Regions from separate parts of the Levilactobacillus zymae genome, predicted to be linked through region 2. Evidence: a T-box and tRNA genes for the amino acid it is inferred to sense, from the RefSeq annotation. Region 2 holds a T-box; the other holds one or more tRNA genes.
The links. The T-box of region 2 lies ahead of tyrS (tyrosine--tRNA ligase). A T-box ahead of a tRNA ligase gene usually reads a tRNA of that ligase, here a tRNA-Tyr.
Positions count from the first base shown of each region.

Region 1: it has a tRNA-Tyr gene. The T-box ahead of tyrS (tyrosine--tRNA ligase) is inferred to sense a tRNA for this amino acid. The anticodon was not compared.

Region 1 covers NZ_JAVLAS010000001.1:911,637-922,012, reverse strand. Annotated here, with positions in the region: gene RI501_RS04100 (nicotinate phosphoribosyltransferase) at 1-1,243, opposite strand, end outside; gene RI501_RS04095 (WecB/TagA/CpsF family glycosyltransferase) at 1,495-2,232, shown strand; gene RI501_RS04090 (GntR family transcriptional regulator) at 2,336-3,037, opposite strand; gene nagA (N-acetylglucosamine-6-phosphate deacetylase) at 3,065-4,207, opposite strand; gene proC (pyrroline-5-carboxylate reductase) at 4,286-5,089, opposite strand; tRNA gene RI501_RS04075 (tRNA-Gln) at 5,367-5,438, opposite strand; tRNA gene RI501_RS04070 (tRNA-Tyr) at 5,446-5,528, opposite strand; gene RI501_RS04065 (metallophosphoesterase) at 5,611-6,426, opposite strand; gene RI501_RS04060 (peptide MFS transporter) at 6,502-7,980, opposite strand; gene RI501_RS04055 (PTS lactose/cellobiose transporter subunit IIA) at 8,316-8,576, opposite strand; gene RI501_RS04050 (PTS sugar transporter subunit IIB) at 8,605-8,937, opposite strand; tRNA gene RI501_RS04045 (tRNA-Thr) at 9,613-9,685, opposite strand; tRNA gene RI501_RS04040 (tRNA-Asn) at 9,710-9,782, opposite strand; rRNA gene rrf (5S ribosomal RNA) at 9,789-9,905, opposite strand; rRNA gene RI501_RS04030 (23S ribosomal RNA) at 9,971-10,376, opposite strand, start outside.
Region 2 covers NZ_JAVLAS010000001.1:764,778-775,153, reverse strand. Annotated here, with positions in the region: gene RI501_RS03420 (alpha-galactosidase) at 1-650, opposite strand, end outside; gene RI501_RS03415 (DMT family transporter) at 751-1,647, opposite strand; rRNA gene rrf (5S ribosomal RNA) at 1,731-1,847, opposite strand; rRNA gene RI501_RS03405 (23S ribosomal RNA) at 1,913-4,827, opposite strand; rRNA gene RI501_RS03400 (16S ribosomal RNA) at 5,043-6,608, opposite strand; gene tyrS (tyrosine--tRNA ligase) at 7,171-8,427, opposite strand; T-box leader at 8,476-8,675, opposite strand; gene RI501_RS03390 (Nramp family divalent metal transporter) at 8,739-10,121, opposite strand.

The sequences.
Region 1 (10,376 bases), 150 kb from region 2:
GCCGGGCAATGAAGTCGGAAACGGTCTTACTGATATAGGTGAAACTCGGGTGGAACATGTACAGGGAATCTTCGTTCCGCGGATCTTCGTGATCTAACGCCACGTAATCGCCTTCCGTCTTGCCGTCCGTCTTTTTGGTGATGCGCCAGACCTGCTTCTTGCCCGGCGTCGTGACCTTAGCGGCGTTATTTGAGAGCTTAATGGTCGGCTGCATCTGGCCTTGATCATCTTCGATCGCAACCATCTTGTAGACCGCCCCCAAAGCAGGTTGGTCGAAAGCCGTAATTAACTTGGTCCCAATCCCCCAAACGTCAATCTTCGCATCTTGCATCTTAAGGCTTTGAATGGTTTTTTCGTCCAGGTCGTTAGACGCGAAAATCTTCGCATTGGGGAACCCCGCCTCGTCGAGTTTTTGCCGGACCCGTTTGGACAAGTAGGCCATATCCCCGGAGTCAATCCGCACCCCTTGGAAATTAATCTGGTCACCCATCTCCTGAGCGACCTTAATGGCATTGGGCACCCCACTGCGTAACGTATCATAGGTGTCGACCAGGAAAACGCAATCGTGATGGGTCTGCGCGTAGGCCTTAAAGGCGTCATAATCGTTGCCGTAGGTCTGAACCAACGCGTGCGCGTGCGTCCCACTAATCGGAATTCCGAAAAGTTTTCCCGCCCGCACGTTAGACGTCGCGTCAAAGCCCCCAATGTAAGCGGCCCGGGTCCCCCAAATCGCGGCATCGAATTCCTGCGCCCGTCGCGTCCCGAATTCCATCAACGCGTCATCGCCGGCCACAGAGCGAATGCGTGCGGCTTTAGTGGCAATAAGCGTTTGATAATTCAGAATGTTCAAGATCGCGGTTTCGACCAGCTGACAATCGGCTAACGGCCCTTCGACCTGTAAAATCGGTTCGTGGGCGTAGACCAACTCGCCTTCCACCGCCGAACGGATTGATCCGTTAAATTTAAAGTTCGCTAAGTACGTCAAAAACTCTTCAGAATAATCTTCAGCTTCCCGTAAATAATCAATATCAGTTTGGGAAAAGTGGAGATTTTGGATATAATGGACAACGTGTTCCAATCCCGCATAAACGGCATACCCGTTGTGGAAGGGCATGTCCCGAAAGAACACTTCAAAAACGGTGTGCTTTTGGGCCATCCCCTCTTCAAAGTACGTCTGAATCATGTTGATTTGGTAGGCATCCGTATGGAGCGTATAGCTGTCGTCAGGATACAAGTTCGTCATAATGGATTTTACTCTCCTTAGCTAGGTTTCAGCACTGTAACTCGATTTAAAACGCGATTCAACTGTTTCATTTTAGCATGAAACCGATTCATTATACTTGTTTTTCATAGTACCAGAAACAAAAAACTCAGCCCACTAATCCGGCTTATAAATTAAATGATAGCAAAGTCTGGCGCCGACCGCCAAAAATCACCAATTTTAACGGTAGATTTTACGGTGACCCGCCCTTCACTTGGAAAGGAAGTTTTGTCATGTCCTCGACGTTTCCGACCGTTACGGTCCTCGACATCCCCTTCATCAACACCACAGCCGCTCAATTCACGGCAGCCGTGCAACACCGCATCGTGCAGCAGCAAAACACCTTTGTGGTGACCGCTAATCCCGAAATTGTGATGTACGCCCACGACCATCCGGACTACCGGGCCCTCCTTCAGTCCGCCGACTATATTACCCCCGACGGCATCGGGATTTTAAACGGCGCCCAGATTTTAGGACAGCCCCTGCCCGAGCGCATCACCGGATTTGATACCCTGCTGACCCTGCTGCAATGGGGCAGTGAACAGCACCGTTCGGCTTACTTTGTGGGAGCCAAACCCGAAGTCATCGCCCGGTTAAAAACCATCCTGCCTCAGCGTTATCCCGGTTTAAAGATTGTCGGGTTACGCGACGGTTACTTCTCGGACGCCCAGGTCGTAGCCGACGACATAGCCACTCAAGCCCCGGATATGGTCTTTGCGGCCTTAGGCTTTCCTAAACAGGAACGTTTCATTGCCAATTACCGCCAGGCCACCCACGGCCTGTGGATGGGGGTCGGTGGCAGTTTTGACGTGCTCGCCGGTACGGTAGCCCGTGCGCCAGAGTTCTGGCAAAAACACCACCTAGAATGGTTCTACCGGACGGTCAAGGAGCCCAAACGACTCAAACGGATTGCGGTGATCCCCCACTACTTACGGCTGGTCAAGCAACAAGCGAAACACGAAAAATCCTAAATCAAAGGCCCCACAGCCCCTTAGAAGTCTCTAACGGTTGTGAGGCCTTTTTAATTTAACTTCGCGACGGGGCCGCGTTCCCCCAGGGTCTCGGGCCGTCGAACTACTTTTCCAAGTAGAATTCGAACCGTTCGCCCACATACTGGGTGCGCACGTATTCGAACGGCGTCCCGTCTTGCAGGTAGGTTACCTGCCGCAACCGCAAGATGGCGTCCCCGCGCTTGATTTTGAGGTACTCGGCAATTCGTTCGGACGCCGACATCGCGGAGACCGTTTGTTGGGCCTTCCCCGGACTCAGCTTCTTCTTGTCTTCCAACGCCCGGTACAGGGAACTGGTCACTTCTTTTTTATTCAAGCCCTTGACCAAGCGATCGGGCACCGTGGCGACCTCAAAACAAATCGGCACATCATCGCCGTAACGAATGCGTTCCATTCGCAAAACCAGGTCGTCTTCGTGCAACTTAAGTTTTTCAGCTTCACTCAGTGACGGGCTCATCACGTGGTAAGAAATCGTCTTACTGGACGGCTGCTTGCCCTGGGCCAACATCAGGTCGGTAAAGCTGGTGACCCCGGACATCTTTTCTTGTACTTTTTGGTTGGCCACGTAGGTCCCCGACCCCACTTGGCGTTCGAGGATTCCTTCGTCGACCAGGGTCTGAATGGCCTGCCGTAGCGTCATCCGACTCACATCAAAATCGCGTGAGAGCTCCCGTTCGGATGGGATTCGGTCCCCCACGGCCCACTTACCGGCTTCGATGGCCCGTTTAATGTCATTATGAATTTGAATATAAATCGGTGAACTCACAGCACCCAACATCCCTTCTAAATCTTCTTACTTCGTGGTGTGATCGAACTTGCGCCCGAGACTGTAGGTCGCTTGCAAGTGCAAGTCTCGCGTCATCAGGTTCAAGTCGGCATCGCGTCCCACGACTAGTTTACCTTTTTGTGTCAAACCGAATTCTTCGGCTTGATTAACCGCGCTCATTTGTACGGCGTCATTGACGTCACATCCCGTAAAGGCGATCACGTTACGGAAGGCTTCGTCGTACCGCAACACGGAGCCGGCCAGGTTGCCACTTTCGAGGCGAGCTTGCCGGTCCTTAACGATGACCTTTTGCCCACCTAATTCGCTGACACCCTCGGGCATCCCCTTGGCCCGCATGGAATCCGTGACCAATTCTAGGCGGTGGGGGCCCTTTTGCTCGTAGGCCAGCTTGATCATGTCCGGCACAATGTGGAAACCGTCACAGATGATTTCACAATACAGATTGTCTTCGAGCATCGCGTGACCGGTTACCCCGGGTTCCCGGTGGCGTAACCCCCGCTGCGCGTTGTATAAATGCGTCACGTGGGTGGCCCGACTATTCAGCAACTGTTCGCGCGTCGCGTTGGAATGGCCCACGGACGGCACGATACCGTTCGCTAAACAGTAGCTCTCGAACTTAGCAGCCCCCGCATCCTCTGGCGCATAGGTGATTAATTTCACCCGGTGTCCGGACAACTGGTTCCACCGTTCAAGTAAGGCCACGTCGGGATCCTTAATGTATTTCTCGGGCTGGGCTCCCTTAAAAATCGCCGCAATGAACGGCCCTTCCAAATGGACACCTTGAATCACGGGATTCTCTTCGGCCGCCACCGCAATGCCCTTCATCGCGTGATCGATGGCCTCGTTAGACTGGGTCATGGTCGTTGGGAACAATGAGGTAATCCCTTCGTTGACCATGTCGTTAACCATCTCGTTGATTTGGTCAGGGTCCCCATCCATACTATCATAGCTGTACCCCCCATGACTATGGACATCAATAAATCCTGGAACGATTGTTTGACCCGTCACCACGTGGATCTCGTCGGCGGGGCGGGGCCGAAAATCAGCGACCGGCCCGACCGCTTCAATTTGCTGATCAAACCGAATGTACCCGTCATCAATGACCTCGTCACCGGTGTAAATCTTGGCGTGCTTTAAGACAATGCTCATGTTTCTCCTCCTCAGTTAAGGCTCAAGCTATCAACATTGTCATTATAATCGGTATAGACCAGCGTTGCAACCTACAAGTTAGTGACTATTAGCATTATCCTTGGCCACCGTGGCATCGATCCCCTTCACCACCGCCGTCATCAACCCCGCTTCTTCCATCGCGAGTAGCCCCGCTACGGTACTGCCCCCGGGTGAAGCAACCTGGTCGATCAAGGCAAACGGAATCTTATCGCTCTTCAAGATCATTTTGGCCGACCCCAGGGTAGCTTGGGCGGCAATCTGCGTCGCCTGTTGTTTGGTCAGACCGTACTTAACCCCGGCCCGACTTAAACTATCGATAAACAAATCGACATAGGCCGGTGAACTACCTGCTAAGGCACTGAAAACGCCAAATTGATCCTCGGCTAGCTCGGTGGTGGTACCAATCGCACCGAAAACGCCCAGGGCGCTGGTCAATTTTCCACCAGTTAATTGATCATTGGCCGCTACGGCCGTCATGCCGGCCCCAATCTCGACGTTCACGTTGGGTAAGGTCCGCAAGATCGGCACGTTGGGTCCGACCAGTTGCGCCATGGCCGCCAACGACAACCCCGCCACGATAGAAATTAAGGTCGTCTGACCGTCTGCTAGTTCATCTTTGATCTCGGTTAACACTGCCGGCGCCACGTTCGGGGTAACGGCAAGAACCACGAGGTCACTTTCGCGCGTCACCGCCGCATTCGTAGGCGCCGCTACCAGGTTATGCCGTGTTGCGTAGGATTCGTAGCTTTCCCGTCGATGACTGTGAACGATAATGTCTTCTGGTAAGAACGCCTTGGCCTGTAGCAAGCCGCCGATAATGGCTTGGGCCATGCCACCCACCCCAATAAATCCAATATTCATTCTAATTTCCTCCTTAGGTGACTGGCAAAAACACGTCGGTCCCATTAATCCCACCAACCATGGCAGCGAATACATTTGCGTACAACGGTATCCCTCAAAGACTGGTCTAGGACCGTCCACGCGGCCGTGACCGACAATCCCGTTCAATTAGACGCTGACTGGTCTGGTTTCGTAATTAGTTCGACTTTAGCGAAAAAAACGAGACTTGTCAATTTTTTCCCAACAAAAAAAAGAACCCAGCCTAACGACTGAGTCCTTCTCGTGATGTTACCTCTAATTGGGCTAGCTGGGTTCGAACCAGCGCATCACGGGATCAAAACCCGTTGCCTTACCACTTGGCTATAGCCCAATAAAAATGGAGGGGAGTGGATTCGAACCACCGAACCCGAAGGAGCGGATTTACAGTCCGCCGCGTTTAGCCAGACTTCGCTACCCCTCCAAAAACTTGAAACGTCGTAACGAATCAACTTCACTATCATACAAAAATCTGTATAAAGCGTCAAGCTTTTTTGGAAACTTTTTTAATTTAAGGTCAAAATTCTTAAGCGTCGTTGCCATTCCGTGAAGTAATCGAACGTTTCCCACTCGTTAATTCGCCGATTATGATAACCCAACGCTTGATTACAATACCAGGTTGGCCCGAGGTGTTGGGGCCAATAATGGCGATGAAGGTGACCGAATTGCACGGCCGCTACCCGGTAACGGGCAAATAGCTCACCTAAGCGCGGACTCCCCATCAGCGCGTTCGCCATGTTCCAAAAGCGATTATCCTGCGTGTATAAAATAAATTCTCGGCGCGGTACAAAATGAGTCATCACCAAGACACGCTTGCCGGTCTGCCGAGCCTGGTCTAATTCGGCCGTTAATTGCGCGTAGACCCGTTCAAACCGTTGGGCGTCACTTAGATCCTGGGGGATACTTCCATCGACCCAGAACGCGTTTTTCCAGGCCAGAAAGTTCCGTCCCGTGAGGTTATCGGCAAAGCCGTAATCGTACCACCCGTTATTCCCTAGAATTCGCCAGTCGGTACCCGGTAAGTCAAGCCATTGATTATGCAAGTAAGTGGGCGTCAACGGCGTTTCTAAGGCCGCCTCGGTCACATCGTGAAGCATATCGTGATTGCCGGCCACAAACCGCACCTGCGCCGGCGCCAGCTGTCGTTGTAGGCGCTCGGCAATTTCAACGGACTGGTCAAAGTGGTTCGTCAGATCACCGGCGATCAGGTACACCCCCACCCGCTGCCGCTTTAAGTAGGCGACTTGTCGGGGAAGCATGGTAACCGGATCGGTCTGATTAACGTCAAAGTGCAAATCACTGATCAGTGCAACTCGAACCATCGCTGGTCCCCCCTTTCCATAAAAAAATGCCACACTAGTTTGACCTAGCGTAGCACTTTTTCATCATTAATGGGGTTATTTAATCCCCGCCATTAAACTCTTGATTGGTTTAACTAGGGCGAATAAGATAAGCCCGGCAACTAAGGCCACGATGGCGACCCCCATGAAGTAGGCGCCTTCGTTCCCTGGCGTGTAGAGCTTAACGATTTGCGCGTTGACCGCTTGGCCGGCGGAATCTGCTAAGAACCACATACTCATCATTTGTGACTGGAAGGCCCGTGGCGCTAACTTGGTCGTCACGGACAACCCGATTGGTGAAATCAGTAATTCGGCGATTTCAACCACGGCCCAACTCCCAACTAACCACAGGGGACTTACCTTGGTTCCTGAACCAAACATCGTCACAGGAATCACCATGATCAGGTAAGAAATCCCGGCAAAGATCATCCCAGTGGCAAACTTAGCGGGTGAACTTGGTTGGTTCTTCCCCCAACGATCCCACAGCATCGCAAAGATTGGCGTGTAGATCAGGATGAACAATGGGTTCAGTGACTGGTACCAAGCTGGCAAGATGTGGAGCCCCAGGAAGTTGTTGTTAGTCTGGTTAGCCGCGAATAAGGCTAAGACAGATGACCCTTGTTCTTCGATGGCCCAGAAGATAGCGGCCGCGATGAACAGGCCTAAGTAAGCCCACACGTGTTTCCGTTCGGTCGCCGTAACCTTCTTACTGGTCAAGAAGACCGTAAAGTAAACAACTGGTGTGGCAATCGCAATGATTGATAATAGCAGCACGAAGTTGTTGATGTTTAAAGCACCCAAGATACTCATTAATAACAGCACTAAGGCGAAGACCACTAAGCCGATGATGACCCGTACGGTCAACTTTTTCATATCACCGGGTTCCAGTGGATCGGCTGGGTATAAGCTGTCCTTGCTCAGGTACTTACGCCCGCCAACCCAATACTGGATTAATCCTAAGAACATCCCGATGGCGGCTAAGGAGAACCCTAAATGGAAGTTGTAGCTTAAACCAAGCCACCCAACCAAATAAGGGGCCACCAAGGACCCTAAGTTGATCCCAAAGACGAAAATCGTAAACCCAGAGTCCCGTCGTGGATCCCCTGCATCATACAGGCTCCCAACCATTTCGGAAACGTTAGGCTTCAACAGACCGGTCCCTAAGACGATTAATAAGATGGAAACGAATAAGGCCATTTTACCGGCAGGAACCGATAACGCAATGTGCCCGAACATGATGAGAACCCCACCGATAAAGACGGTCCGGCGACTCCCCCAAACTCGGTCACTCAGATATCCTCCTAAAACAGAGGAAAGGTAAACCATGGATCCGTAGATGGACATCACCGAGGCAGCAGTTCCTTGATCGAACCCTAACCCGCCCTTAGTGACGGAATAGTACATGTAGTAGATCAGGATGGCGCGCATCCCGTAGTAACTGAACCGTTCCCACATTTCAGTGAAGAACAGAGTGGATAACCCACGTGGTTGGCCAAAGAATGATTTATCTTGGCTGACTTCCGATTTGTTATTCAAATTGATAATACCTCCATTGCATTCGTCAAAAACAATATTTATGCTCCGTAAGGAATAACGGTCGGCTACGAAGTGTATGAACATCTCATAGGCCTCTCATAAAACACAGTGATAATTATAATCCATGAAACGTTATTAAGCAACGTTTTTCGGAATGTAATCGCCTTCAAAGCCGTTAAAACCCCGACCGAATAATGAATAAAAAATTAGCCATCTCATGCAATCTTCTTATTTTTTATTCATTTCTATCTTAAAAACGCTTCCGAATGGATTAGTCCTTCACCCCTAAATTTAATTCAAAAAATCCAGCCTCTCAGGGCTGGATTTTTTAAGTTTCATTCAGATTTTGACAATAATGCTTGAATCAACTCATAATTGCTCTCAACGGCCATCAACGTGTCCATGGCGTGGCAAGTTAAAACGTTAGGTGCTAGGTGTTGGTCGGCTAAGCGGGCCGTCAACTGATTCTGGGCTTGATGAGCAGTCACCAGTTGAGCGCGTCCAGGCTGTAAGTTCAAGGCATGCCCCTGACGTTGTGCGGCAACGGCCTGTAATAGCACCTGTTTGGCCTGGCCAGCCGCTAATAATACCTGCATGGCTAACTGTTCGTTGCTGGGAACCATCTTATAAGCTAGCCATAGCCGGAGCGACAACCGCATTTAACGTTTGGTTCGCAAACTTCACGAGCGCCTCACTATTGAGCCACCCATAAATATCATTCGGAATTACCGCCACCTGGACATTTTGGGCGGTATAGGCATCAATTTGATTGTGGTACGCCGCTTGGGGGGCCAACAGGACTAGATCCTGTTGTGCAATCAGTTCTGGCGTCAATTCGGCAAGACTCGTTGCACTGAAGTGTAAAGGAGCTTGGCGTGTCTCAGCAACTCGCTTGGCTTCGCCTAAAAATAAGTGACTAGAAATTCCTTGAGCACAAACTAACAATACATTCTTCATAATGCGCATCTCCCTATTCGTTCTTCGATAAGTTAAGGATAGCACTAAGTCGAGTAGACCACAATAGCAAATATGTAAAAATCAATATTGAAAATAGTTGTATAATCGCCATCATTGCAGCATACTTTCAACTAGACCATTTTATCGTCATTGAGCTATACCAATTTTAAAGTTTTTTGGATGTTGGCCTGGCTAATGACAGTTGAAAAGACGGGTTTAACTTAGGTGCAGTGAATTTTCAATCAAATGGCGCTCCCCAATTATCATTCGAAGGAAATTTCCAGGTACTGAGTTCGAGCACCTCCGCTCAACGAATAGGCAAGCAGCCAGACCGCTCGGTTCACTTTCACCACTACCTATCAAACCCTCCTGTCACGTGAGATTAGGTGTATTAGCGTTTATACCATAGACTATCGAGCCGCCGTCCTCGGCTGTTAACTGCCTTATAATGCCGAAATTTCATCCTTTACTGGGTAGTTTTCAGGACACTCAGCCGCCGAAAATAGCGGTTAAGCTAGCGGTTATAATTCTGTTTATTGTAGGGATCCTCAATCGTTCAGCGTAAGCGTCACGGCGCTGAACGGTTCCTGCCCATTTAGATACCGCTCTAGCCAAACTCATTCAAATATTAAGACACAAAAAAACGCTGACCAAATGGTCAACGCTTCTTAAGGATGCCGGCTGAGGAATTCGAATCCCCGACCCTCGGTTTACGATACCGATGCTCTACCAGCTGAGCTAAGCCGGCATACTGGCTAAAATTCTAGCACGACTCCGGCAGGCGGGCTCGAACCGTCGACAACCTGATTAACAGTCAGGTGCTCTACCAACTGAGCTATGCCGGAATAATCGCGTGGCAACGTCCTATCCTTGCAGGGGGCGATCCCCCAACTACTATCGGCGTGCTGAAGCTTAACTTCTGTGTTCGGCATGGGAACAGGTGTATCCTTCAGGCTATCGCCACCACACTATTGAGAGCTTATTCCCTCAAAACTAGATATTACCAATTGATTTTCTTTGAGAACACCATTACTTGGTTAAGTCCTCGACCGATTAGTATTGGTCCGCTGCACACCTCACGGTGCTGCCACTTCCAACCTATCTACCTGATCATCTCTCAGGGGTCTTACTTCCATAAAGGAATGGGAAATCTCATCTTGAGGCGAGTTTCACACTTAGATGCTTTCAGCGTTTATCTCATCCATACATAGCTACCCAGCGATGCGCCTGGCGGCACAACTGGTACACCAGAGGTATGTCCATCCCGGTCCTCTCGTACTAAGGACAGCTCCTCTCAAATTTCCTACGCCCGCGACGGATAGGGACCGAACTGTCTCACGACGTTCTGAACCCAGCTCGCGTACCGCTTTAATGGGCGAACAGCCCAACCCTTGGGACCGACTACAGCCCCAGGATGCGATGAGCCGACATCGAGGTGC
Region 2 (10,376 bases):
CCAATGCTCTGAATTCCCCGCCGTAACGGCGTCCGAATGGCGTGACGTTCCCGTGCCCAACTGCCGGAGAATTGCAGAAACTCATAGTCGGCATCGGGCAGATCCAGCTGCCCACTGAGGGCCCGGTTCAAGGTCACGGTTTGTTTCCCATGATTGCTAAAAGTGGCACTACGGACCAGCACGTCTTGGTGCGGAAAAATCGTGTAATTCAATTCAACCGTTACCTGGGTCACCGCATCCGTCAACGTCACGACCAGAGTCTGCGCGTCGTCTTGGCTATCATCAAACGTTGACGGGAGGTTGGCTAGCCGTTGCTTACCGGTTTCGATACGGTAGCTTTGATACTGCAGTTCACTGATGCGACTGCCATCCGGGGCCGTCATCTGGTACGCCGGATCCCGAAAGTCACCCTTTCCGAAGCTCGCGTACTCTTGTTTCAACGCCTCGGGTTGAACGTCCGGAGTATCCAGCTTCCAAGCCGGCATCGCCCCGTGAACCTCGCGGTGAGTCAGCTCCGGATACTGGGCTTGGTCATGGATTAACGGGCCATAATAGAGTTGTCCCAACTCGCCGTTCGCCATGACGTGAAAGAGGTAACTACTATGATCCATTTGAAGATGAAATTGAGTTTGGTGTGTTAAAATTGCCATCTCGTTCAGTCCCTTCTACCTACTAGGATACCGAAAAAGTTATTCTTTGTAACCGTTTTCTGCGAATTGTTCAAAAAAAGTAGCCCACTAGCGGACTACTCTATTTAAGCGATGGTTGTTGGGGTAAGGCCTGCAGGAGCGTGGTGGCAATGATACACACCCCGCCGAATAGTTCCGCGCCGGTCAACGGTGTTCCCAGGACGCCGACGGCCAAGACCGTAGCGGTCAGCGGCTCAAAGGCACTCAACATGCCGGTGGTGCTAGGGGTTAAACTGGCAAGGCTCTTGAGGTAGAGGAGGTAGGCCAGCATGGTACCGCCAATCACGATAAAGGCGATGCCGCCCACCACAGCCAAGTTGAGCTGGGGTAACCGGGTGGTCGCCAGTACCCCGCCAAACGGCAAACTTCCCAGCAGCATGGCCCAACCCACCACTAACCGGGCATCGTAGGTCGCTAGTAATCGCCGGGGTAACAGGGTATAGGTCGCTGAACTGACACCGGCTAAGAGGCCCCAGAAAAGGGCCAATGGTGCTAAGGCTAATTGGGTAAAGTGGCCATTGGTAACCAGTAAAAAGGTTCCAAAGAGCGCAATAGCGATGGAAATCAGGTCAATTCGCCGGGGCCACTGACGGCGGATCACGGCTAGGTAAATAATAATAAACAACGGACCTAAGAATTGGAGAACCGTGGCGGTCGGCGCATTGCCATAGGCGATTGCCAAGAAATAGGTTAATTGCGAGGGCACCATCCCCAATAAGCTGAACAAGAGCAGTTGCCCGATCATTTTCGGTCGCCGCCAGATAGCCCAGACGGCTTTCCCCTGACTAAGCGCAAACCAGCCCAATAGTAGGAGCCCCGCCAGACTTAAGCGGACCCCCGTTAACCAGAGCGTGGGGACCTGGTAACGGCTAAAGACGGCCTGGGCAACGGTTCCCGAGGTCCCCCACAAGATTCCGCCACTAATCACTTCAATTAAGCCTAATCGTCGACTGGCCATCCAACCGCCTTCCTTTCTGACACATTAAGTTATGGAAAAATTCCCACAAAAAAAGGAACTCAACGAATTGAGTTCCTGACATTGCGTGGCAACGTCCTATCCTTGCAGGGGGCAATCCCCCAACTACTATCGGCGTGCTGAAGCTTAACTTCTGTGTTCGGCATGGGAACAGGTGTATCCTTCAGGCTATCGCCACCACACTATTGAGAGCTTATTCCCTCAAAACTAGATATTACCAATTGATTTTCTTTGAGAACACCACTACTTGGTTAAGTCCTCGACCGATTAGTATTGGTCCGCTGCACACCTCACGGTGCTGCCACTTCCAACCTATCTACCTGATCATCTCTCAGGGGTCTTACTTCCATAAAGGAATGGGAAATCTCATCTTGAGGCGAGTTTCACACTTAGATGCTTTCAGCGTTTATCTCATCCATACATAGCTACCCAGCGATGCGCCTGGCGGCACAACTGGTACACCAGAGGTATGTCCATCCCGGTCCTCTCGTACTAAGGACAGCTCCTCTCAAATTTCCTACGCCCGCGACGGATAGGGACCGAACTGTCTCACGACGTTCTGAACCCAGCTCGCGTACCGCTTTAATGGGCGAACAGCCCAACCCTTGGGACCGACTACAGCCCCAGGATGCGATGAGCCGACATCGAGGTGCCAAACCTCCCCGTCGATGTGGACTCTTGGGGGAGATAAGCCTGTTATCCCCAGGGTAGCTTTTATCCGTTGAGCGATGGCCCTTCCATACGGTACCACCGGATCACTAAGCCCGACTTTCGTCCCTGCTCGACCTGTCTGTCTCGCAGTCAAGCTCCCTTCTGCCTTTACACTCGTCGAATGATTTCCAACCATTCTGAGGGAACCTTTGGGCGCCTCCGTTACTTTTTAGGAGGCGACCGCCCCAGTCAAACTGCCCACCTGACACTGTCTCCCGCCACGATAAGTGGCGCGGGTTAGAGTGTTCACACAGCGAGGGTCGTATCCCACCAACGCCTCCATCGAAACTAGCGTTCCGATATCTACGGCTCCGACCTATCCTGTACAAGCTGTGTCAACACCCAATATCAAGCTACAGTAAAGCTCCATGGGGTCTTTCCGTCCTGTCGCGGGTAACCTGCATCTTCACAGGTAATATAATTTCACCGAGTCTCTCGTTGAGACAGTGCCCAGATCGTTACGCCTTTCGTGCGGGTCGGAACTTACCCGACAAGGAATTTCGCTACCTTAGGACCGTTATAGTTACGGCCGCCGTTTACTGGGGCTTCATTTCTGGGCTTCGCCGAAGCTAACTCATCCACTTAACCTTCCAGCACCGGGCAGGCGTCAGCCCCTATACTTCATCTTACGATTTTGCAGAAACCTGTGTTTTTGATAAACAGTCGCCTGGGCCTTTTCACTGCGGCTACACTTGCGTGTAGCACCCCTTCTCCCGAAGTTACGGGGTCATTTTGCCGAGTTCCTTAACGAGAGTTCACTCGCTCACCTTAGGATACTCTCCTCGACTACCTGTGTCGGTTTGCGGTACGGGTAATTAATATCTAACTAGAAGCTTTTCTCGGCAGTGTGACATGGAGCACTTCCCTACTAAAATTCGGTCCTCATCACGCCTTGTCCTTAGCGATAAGCATTTGACTCATCACCAGACTTGACGCTTGAACGCACATTTCCAATCGTGCGCTTGCTTTAGCCTCCTGCGTCCCTCCATCGTTCAAACAATATTAACTAGTACAGGAATATCAACCTGTTATCCATCGCTTACGCCTTACGGCCTCAGCTTAGGTCCCGACTAACCCTGGGAGGACGAGCCTTCCCCAGGAAACCTTAGTCATTCGGTGGATCAGATTCTCACTGATCTTTCGCTACTCATACCGGCATTCTCACTTCTAAGCGCTCCACTAGTCCTTGCGATCTAGTTTCGTCGCCCTTAGAACGCTCTCCTATCACGCGACATAGTCGCGTCCACAATTTCGGTAATGTGCTTAGCCCCGGTATATTTTCGGCGCAGAGTCACTCGGCTAGTGAGCTATTACGCACTCTTTAAATGGTGGCTGCTTCTGAGCCAACATCCTAGCTGTCTATGCAATTCCACATCCTTTTCCACTTAGCACATATTTAGGGACCTTAATTGGTGGTCTGGGCTGTTCCCCTTTCGACGGTGGATCTTATCACTCATCGTCTGACTCCCGGATATAAATCTGTGGCATTCGGAGTTTATCTGAATTCAGTAACCCATGACGGGCCCCTAGTCCAAACAGTGGCTCTACCTCCACGATTCTAAATCCGAGGCTAACCCTAAAGCTATTTCGGAGAGAACCAGCTATCTCCAAGTTCGTTTGGAATTTCACCGCTACCCACACCTCATCCCAGCATTTTTCAACATACACGGGTTCGGTCCTCCAGTGCGCTTTACCGCACCTTCAACCTGGACATGGGTAGGTCACCTGGTTTCGGGTCTACGTCAACTTACTGAAACGCCCGTTTCAGACTCGCTTTCGCTACGGCTCCGGTCTTAACACCTTAACCTTGCAAATTAACGTAACTCGCCGGTTCATTCTACAAAAGGCACGCTATCACCCATTAACGGGCTCTAACTAATTGTAGGCACATGGTTTCAGGAACTATTTCACTCCCCTTCCGGGGTGCTTTTCACCTTTCCCTCACGGTACTGGTTCACTATCGGTCACTAGGGAGTATTTAGCCTTGGGAGATGGTCCTCCCGGATTCCGACCAGGTTTCACGTGTCTGGCCGTACTCAGGATCCTGAACTGAGGGTTAACGATTTCACCTACGGGGGTATCGCCCGCTCTGCCACACCTTCCCAGATGTTTCGGTTATCCTTAACTTTGGTAACTCAAATATTCAGTCCTACAACCCCACCGAGCAAGCTCGATGGTTTGGGCTGTTCCCCGTTCGCTCGCCGCTACTTAGGGAATCGATTTTTCTTTCTCTTCCTGTGGGTACTTAGATGTTTCAGTTCCCCACGTCTGCCTCAACTTGAGTATGTATTCGTCAAGTTGTAATCATCGGTAAAGATGATTGGGTTTCCCCATTCGGAAATCTCCGGATCAAAGCTTACGTACAGCTCCCCGAAGCATATCGGTGTTAGTCCCGTCCTTCATCGGCTCCTAGTACCAAGGCATTCACCATGCGCCCTTCATAACTTAACCTAACGGTCACTTCGTGACCGCTGATTAATTGAGTATTAGCGAATAAACTAATTAAAAAACTCAAAATAAACGCGGTGTTCTCGGTTTAATTATCTTTAATAATTAAAGGAAAATAATTGATAATATCTAGTTTTCAAAGAACAAGTTTGAGGGTAGACCCCTCAAAACTGACCATTGTTTCGACAAAGTATGTGTAGCCTCCGTATATTCCTTAGAAAGGAGGTGATCCAGCCGCAGGTTCTCCTACGGCTACCTTGTTACGACTTCACCCTAATCATCTGTCCCACCTTAGACGGCTGGCTCCCGAAGGTTACCCCACCGGCTTTGGGTGTTACAAACTCTCATGGTGTGACGGGCGGTGTGTACAAGGCCCGGGAACGTATTCACCGCGGCATGCTGATCCGCGATTACTAGCGATTCCAACTTCATGTAGGCGAGTTGCAGCCTACAATCCGAACTGAGAACGGCTTTAAGAGATTAGCTTGGCCTCACGACTTCGCAACTCGTTGTACCGTCCATTGTAGCACGTGTGTAGCCCAGGTCATAAGGGGCATGATGATTTGACGTCATCCCCACCTTCCTCCGGTTTGTCACCGGCAGTCTCACCAGAGTGCCCAACTGAATGCTGGCAACTGATAATAAGGGTTGCGCTCGTTGCGGGACTTAACCCAACATCTCACGACACGAGCTGACGACAACCATGCACCACCTGTCATTCTGTCCCCGAGGGGAACGTCTTATCTCTAAGATTGGCAGAAGATGTCAAGACCTGGTAAGGTTCTTCGCGTAGCTTCGAATTAAACCACATGCTCCACCGCTTGTGCGGGCCCCCGTCAATTCCTTTGAGTTTCAACCTTGCGGTCGTACTCCCCAGGCGGAGTGCTTAATGCGTTAGCTGCAGCACTGAAGGGCGGAAACCCTCCAACACTTAGCACTCATCGTTTACGGCATGGACTACCAGGGTATCTAATCCTGTTTGCTACCCATGCTTTCGAGCCTCAGCGTCAGTTACAGACTAGACAGCCGCCTTCGCCACTGGTGTTCTTCCATATATCTACGCATTCCACCGCTACACATGGAGTTCCACTGTCCTCTTCTGCACTCAAGTTACCCAGTTTCCGATGCACTTCTTCGGTTAAGCCGAAGGCTTTCACATCAGACTTAAGTAACCGCCTGCGCTCGCTTTACGCCCAATAAATCCGGACAACGCTTGCCACCTACGTATTACCGCGGCTGCTGGCACGTAGTTAGCCGTGGCTTTCTGGTTGAATACCGTCACGATGTCAACAGTTACTCTGACACCCGTTCTTCTTCAACAACAGAGTTTTACGAGCCGAAACCCTTCTTCACTCACGCGGCATTGCTCCATCAGACTTTCGTCCATTGTGGAAGATTCCCTACTGCTGCCTCCCGTAGGAGTCTGGGCCGTGTCTCAGTCCCAATGTGGCCGATTACCCTCTCAGGTCGGCTACGCATCATCGCCTTGGTGGGCCTTTACCTCACCAACTAGCTAATGCGCCGCGGAACCATCCAGAAGTGATAGCCGAAGCCACCTTTCAAACAAAAACCATGCGGTTTTTGTTGTTATACGGTATTAGCACCTGTTTCCAAGTGTTATCCCCTGCTTCTGGGCAGGTTTTCCACGTGTTACTCACCAGTTCGCCACTCGTTCCAATGTTGAAATCAGTGCAAGCACGTCAATCAACGGGAACTCGTTCGACTTGCATGTATTAGGCATGCCGCCAGCGTTCGTCCTGAGCCAGGATCAAACTCTCATCTTAAAAGATGATAAGCTCGAATAGCTCATCGATTGTTGTTACGTTTTTAAAGCGAATTGACTTCGCAAATATTGTTTGGGTTTGAACCAAAGTTCAAACCGCCCTACACATATTTGGTTTGTCGAAACAATGTTCAGTTTTCAAAGGTCTACCAAGCTGTTCGTTAAACGAACAGCTTAATCATCATAACATCTCGTTAAGATGATGTCAACTAGAAGTTTGATTTAACAACGTTTCTAGCTGAACCGTCATCGCTTAGCGACAACTTAATTAGAATAACATTTTGTCAGTGGCTCGTCAACAACTAATTTCAATTTTTCAAATTGGTCTAGCTGATAACATTGCCGTGACAACGTCTATAACTATACCAACCTAGGCCCCCACCGTCAACCAAAATCACTAAAACTTTCTAACCTTTTTTCAAAGCCATATCTTATAAACCCATCACCCAATAATAGTTACCCGACGGCCGTGTGTTCCCCGTTTTTAAACGCTGTACCGTTCGCCTTTATTTTAACAACAAAAAAAGCCCGCGGTCTCCCGTGGGCTACAAATGATCATCAATTTACTGAACTCGGGCTAAGAAGTACCGCTTCTTCCCCCGCCGCACAATGACAAACTTACCATCAAACGCGCTGGTTGGATCAATCTCAGCGGCGGGATCCGTCACCTTTTCACCGTTAATCCGAATCGCACCGTTCGTAATATCTTCACGGGCTTGACGCCGTGACGATTCAATCTTGGTAGTATCCACTAGCCATTCCACCAAGCCTTGCTTGTCCGCAGCTACCGTCACGGATGGCATGTTCTTGAAACCTTGTTCGATTTCACTAGCCGTCAGATCCGCCACATCGCCGGAGAACAAAGCCTTGGTAATGTGTTGGGCTTCGACTACAGCTTGATGACCGTGAACAAACTCAGTCACTTCTTCGGCTAACCGCGTCTGGGCTTCCCGCTTTTCAGGGTGCGCCGCTACGGCATCGGCCAGGTGCTGGATCTCATCTTGGCTCAAGAAAGTAAAGTACTTCAAGAACTTCACCACGTCGCGGTCATCCGTGTTAATCCAGAACTGGTAGAATTCGTAAGGCGAGGTCTTTTCGGGGTCCAACCAGACGTTGCCACCTTCGGACTTCCCAAACTTAGTGCCGTCCGCCTTCAGCAGTAGCGGAATCGTTAACCCGTAAACCTTGGCATCGGAACCTTCCTGTCGGTGAATCAAATCAATACCGGACGTGATATTTCCCCATTGGTCGGCGCCCCCAATTTGGAGTTGGACATCTTCGTGTTTGTATAAATGAAGGAAATCGATCGATTGGAGAATCTGGTACGTGAATTCGGTGTAGGAAATGCCGACTTCCAACCGGGAGGCCACAATTTCCTTGTTCAACATGGTGTTGACGTTAAATAACTTCCCGAAGTCTCGCAAGAAGTCTAGCAAGGACAACTTGGATAACCAATCGTAATTGTTCACGATCTTAAAACTACCGTCTTGGCCGAAAAGATGTTCCATCTGAGCCGTCAAGCAGTCTTGATTATGCCGGACTTGGTCCATCGTTTGCAGTTTTCGTTCGGCTTTCTTCCCGGATGGGTCCCCAATCGAACCCGTTGCGCCCCCGATGACGATGTACGGCCGGTGACCCGCCAACTGGAATCGCTTAAGAATCATGAACGGAATCAAGTGACCGATGTGCATCGAGTCGCCAGTGGGATCGATCCCGGCATACAGCCCCACGGCCTTTTCGTTAACTAAGTCGGCTAAGCCCGCTTCGTCCGTTTGCTGGTTAATGGCCCCGCGCCATTTTAATTCATCAATAATCGACATGTGTTTTCCTCCTATATACTAAAAAAGTCCCTAACGGTCATCAAGACCATCAGGGACGAATTCAAAATCCGCGTTACCACCCAAGTTGTTGTCGTGTGACAACCGCTCGTCATCGTTAACGGAATGACCCGCTGAACACATCAGCCGCTCCACAGGGTAATTCATGTTCTCGGACGTTCCGACTCGCACTCCCGTCGGCTCTCTGCACCGTTGCCCAGACCACTACTGAACTGCTTCATTGCTTATGGTTTCGATGATACTGGCCTGACGGATAAATGTCAACTGCCAAGACACACTCGCCCTCCTTAAAATTAGAAGAACAGTTTCAGACTCGCCCACACAATCTGGAGGTTTAACAAGGTCAAGACAATTGTACTCAGCCAGGCCAGCCAAGTCACCCAGGGTTTGTTGACGTATTCAGCGCCCATAATCTTTTTTGACGAGGTAAAAATAGTCAACGGAATCATCGAAAACGGTAAGGCAATCGACAGGAAAACCTGCGAATTGACCAATAATCGGTCCAACGCGGCTTCGTTCCCGCCGTACAGGATGGTACAAATCACGACCGGCGCTACCGACAGTAACCGGGTCACTAACCGGCGCACCCAAATTGGAATTTTCAAGTTAATGAAACCTTCCATAATGACTTGCCCCGTCAGCGTCCCCGTAATCGTCGAATTCTGTCCCGATGCGAGTAACGCCACTGCAAACAGCGTTGACAGGAAAGGTGAGGCCACGGCACCCGCTAAATGATTGTCCTGCAGCACCATGTACAGATTTCCAAACGTCCCTAATTTGTCGACGTCCTTACCGAAGAATAACGCGGCCCCCAATAATAGGAGCAAGCAGTTAATCACGAAGGCCCCCATCAACTGGATGTTGGAGTCCCAGGTCGTAAACTTGACCGCCCGCCGCATCTCTTCCGGGTCATCCCGGTTAAACTTACGAGTTTGCGCGATGGACGAATGCAAGTAGAGGTTGTGCGGCATGACCGTCGCCCCAACGATCCCCAACGCCATAGTCAACTGTCCCGGATGCACAATCTGGGCCTGCGGAATAAAGTTGGCGACCGCTTGCCCCATGTTCGGCTGAGCGATGATCACCTCGTAAGCGAAGACCACTAAAATCACGGTAATCAAGCAAATAACGATGGCTTCAATCTTACGAAAACCTAGTTTCGTCAATAATAATAGTAGTAACACGTCAAAAACGGTCAGCGAAACCCCAATAATCAAGGGAATTCCGAATAACAGTTGCAGGGCAATTGCGCCCCCAATCACTTCGGCAATGTCCGTCGCCATGATGGCCAACTCGGTGACCACCCAGAGGACAAATCCGACTCGCTTAGTCGTGTACGACCGCGTGGCCTGAGCTAAGTCTTGTTGCGTCACGATTCCCAGTTTAGCCGCCATGTATTGGAGCAACATCGCAATCAAACTGGAAATCAAGATCACGGACATCAAGAGGTACCCGTACTGGGCCCCACCCCCGATGGACGTTACCCAGTTACCGGGATCCATATATCCCACGGCTACCAAGGCTCCCGGTCCCGAAAAGGCAATCAGGTTCTTAAAGAAACCTTTTTCCTTGGGAATTGTGACGGTCCCATTGATTTCTTCTAGTGACGGTCCGTTAGCGGACCCCAGCAGTCCCCCCGTCTTGTCTGCCGTGGTCTTTGAAACGTTATCTGTCATGTTTTCCACTCCCCCTATCTGATGGTAGTCACCATTATACGGGGGCCGGCCGCTTTGTAAACCCAGATTTAGTGCGGGATTTTCCTAGATTTAAATTACCCACTAAATAGATTAAATAAAAAGCGTCCGGGAAACCTAATCCCGCACGCTTCAGCAAAAACAAAAATATTAATGGCAAATTCTATAATTAATCCGAACAGAAATTAAAAAGCCCAAAGCAATCACTTACAATGGTAGTAGCTAATTCCAACCAAT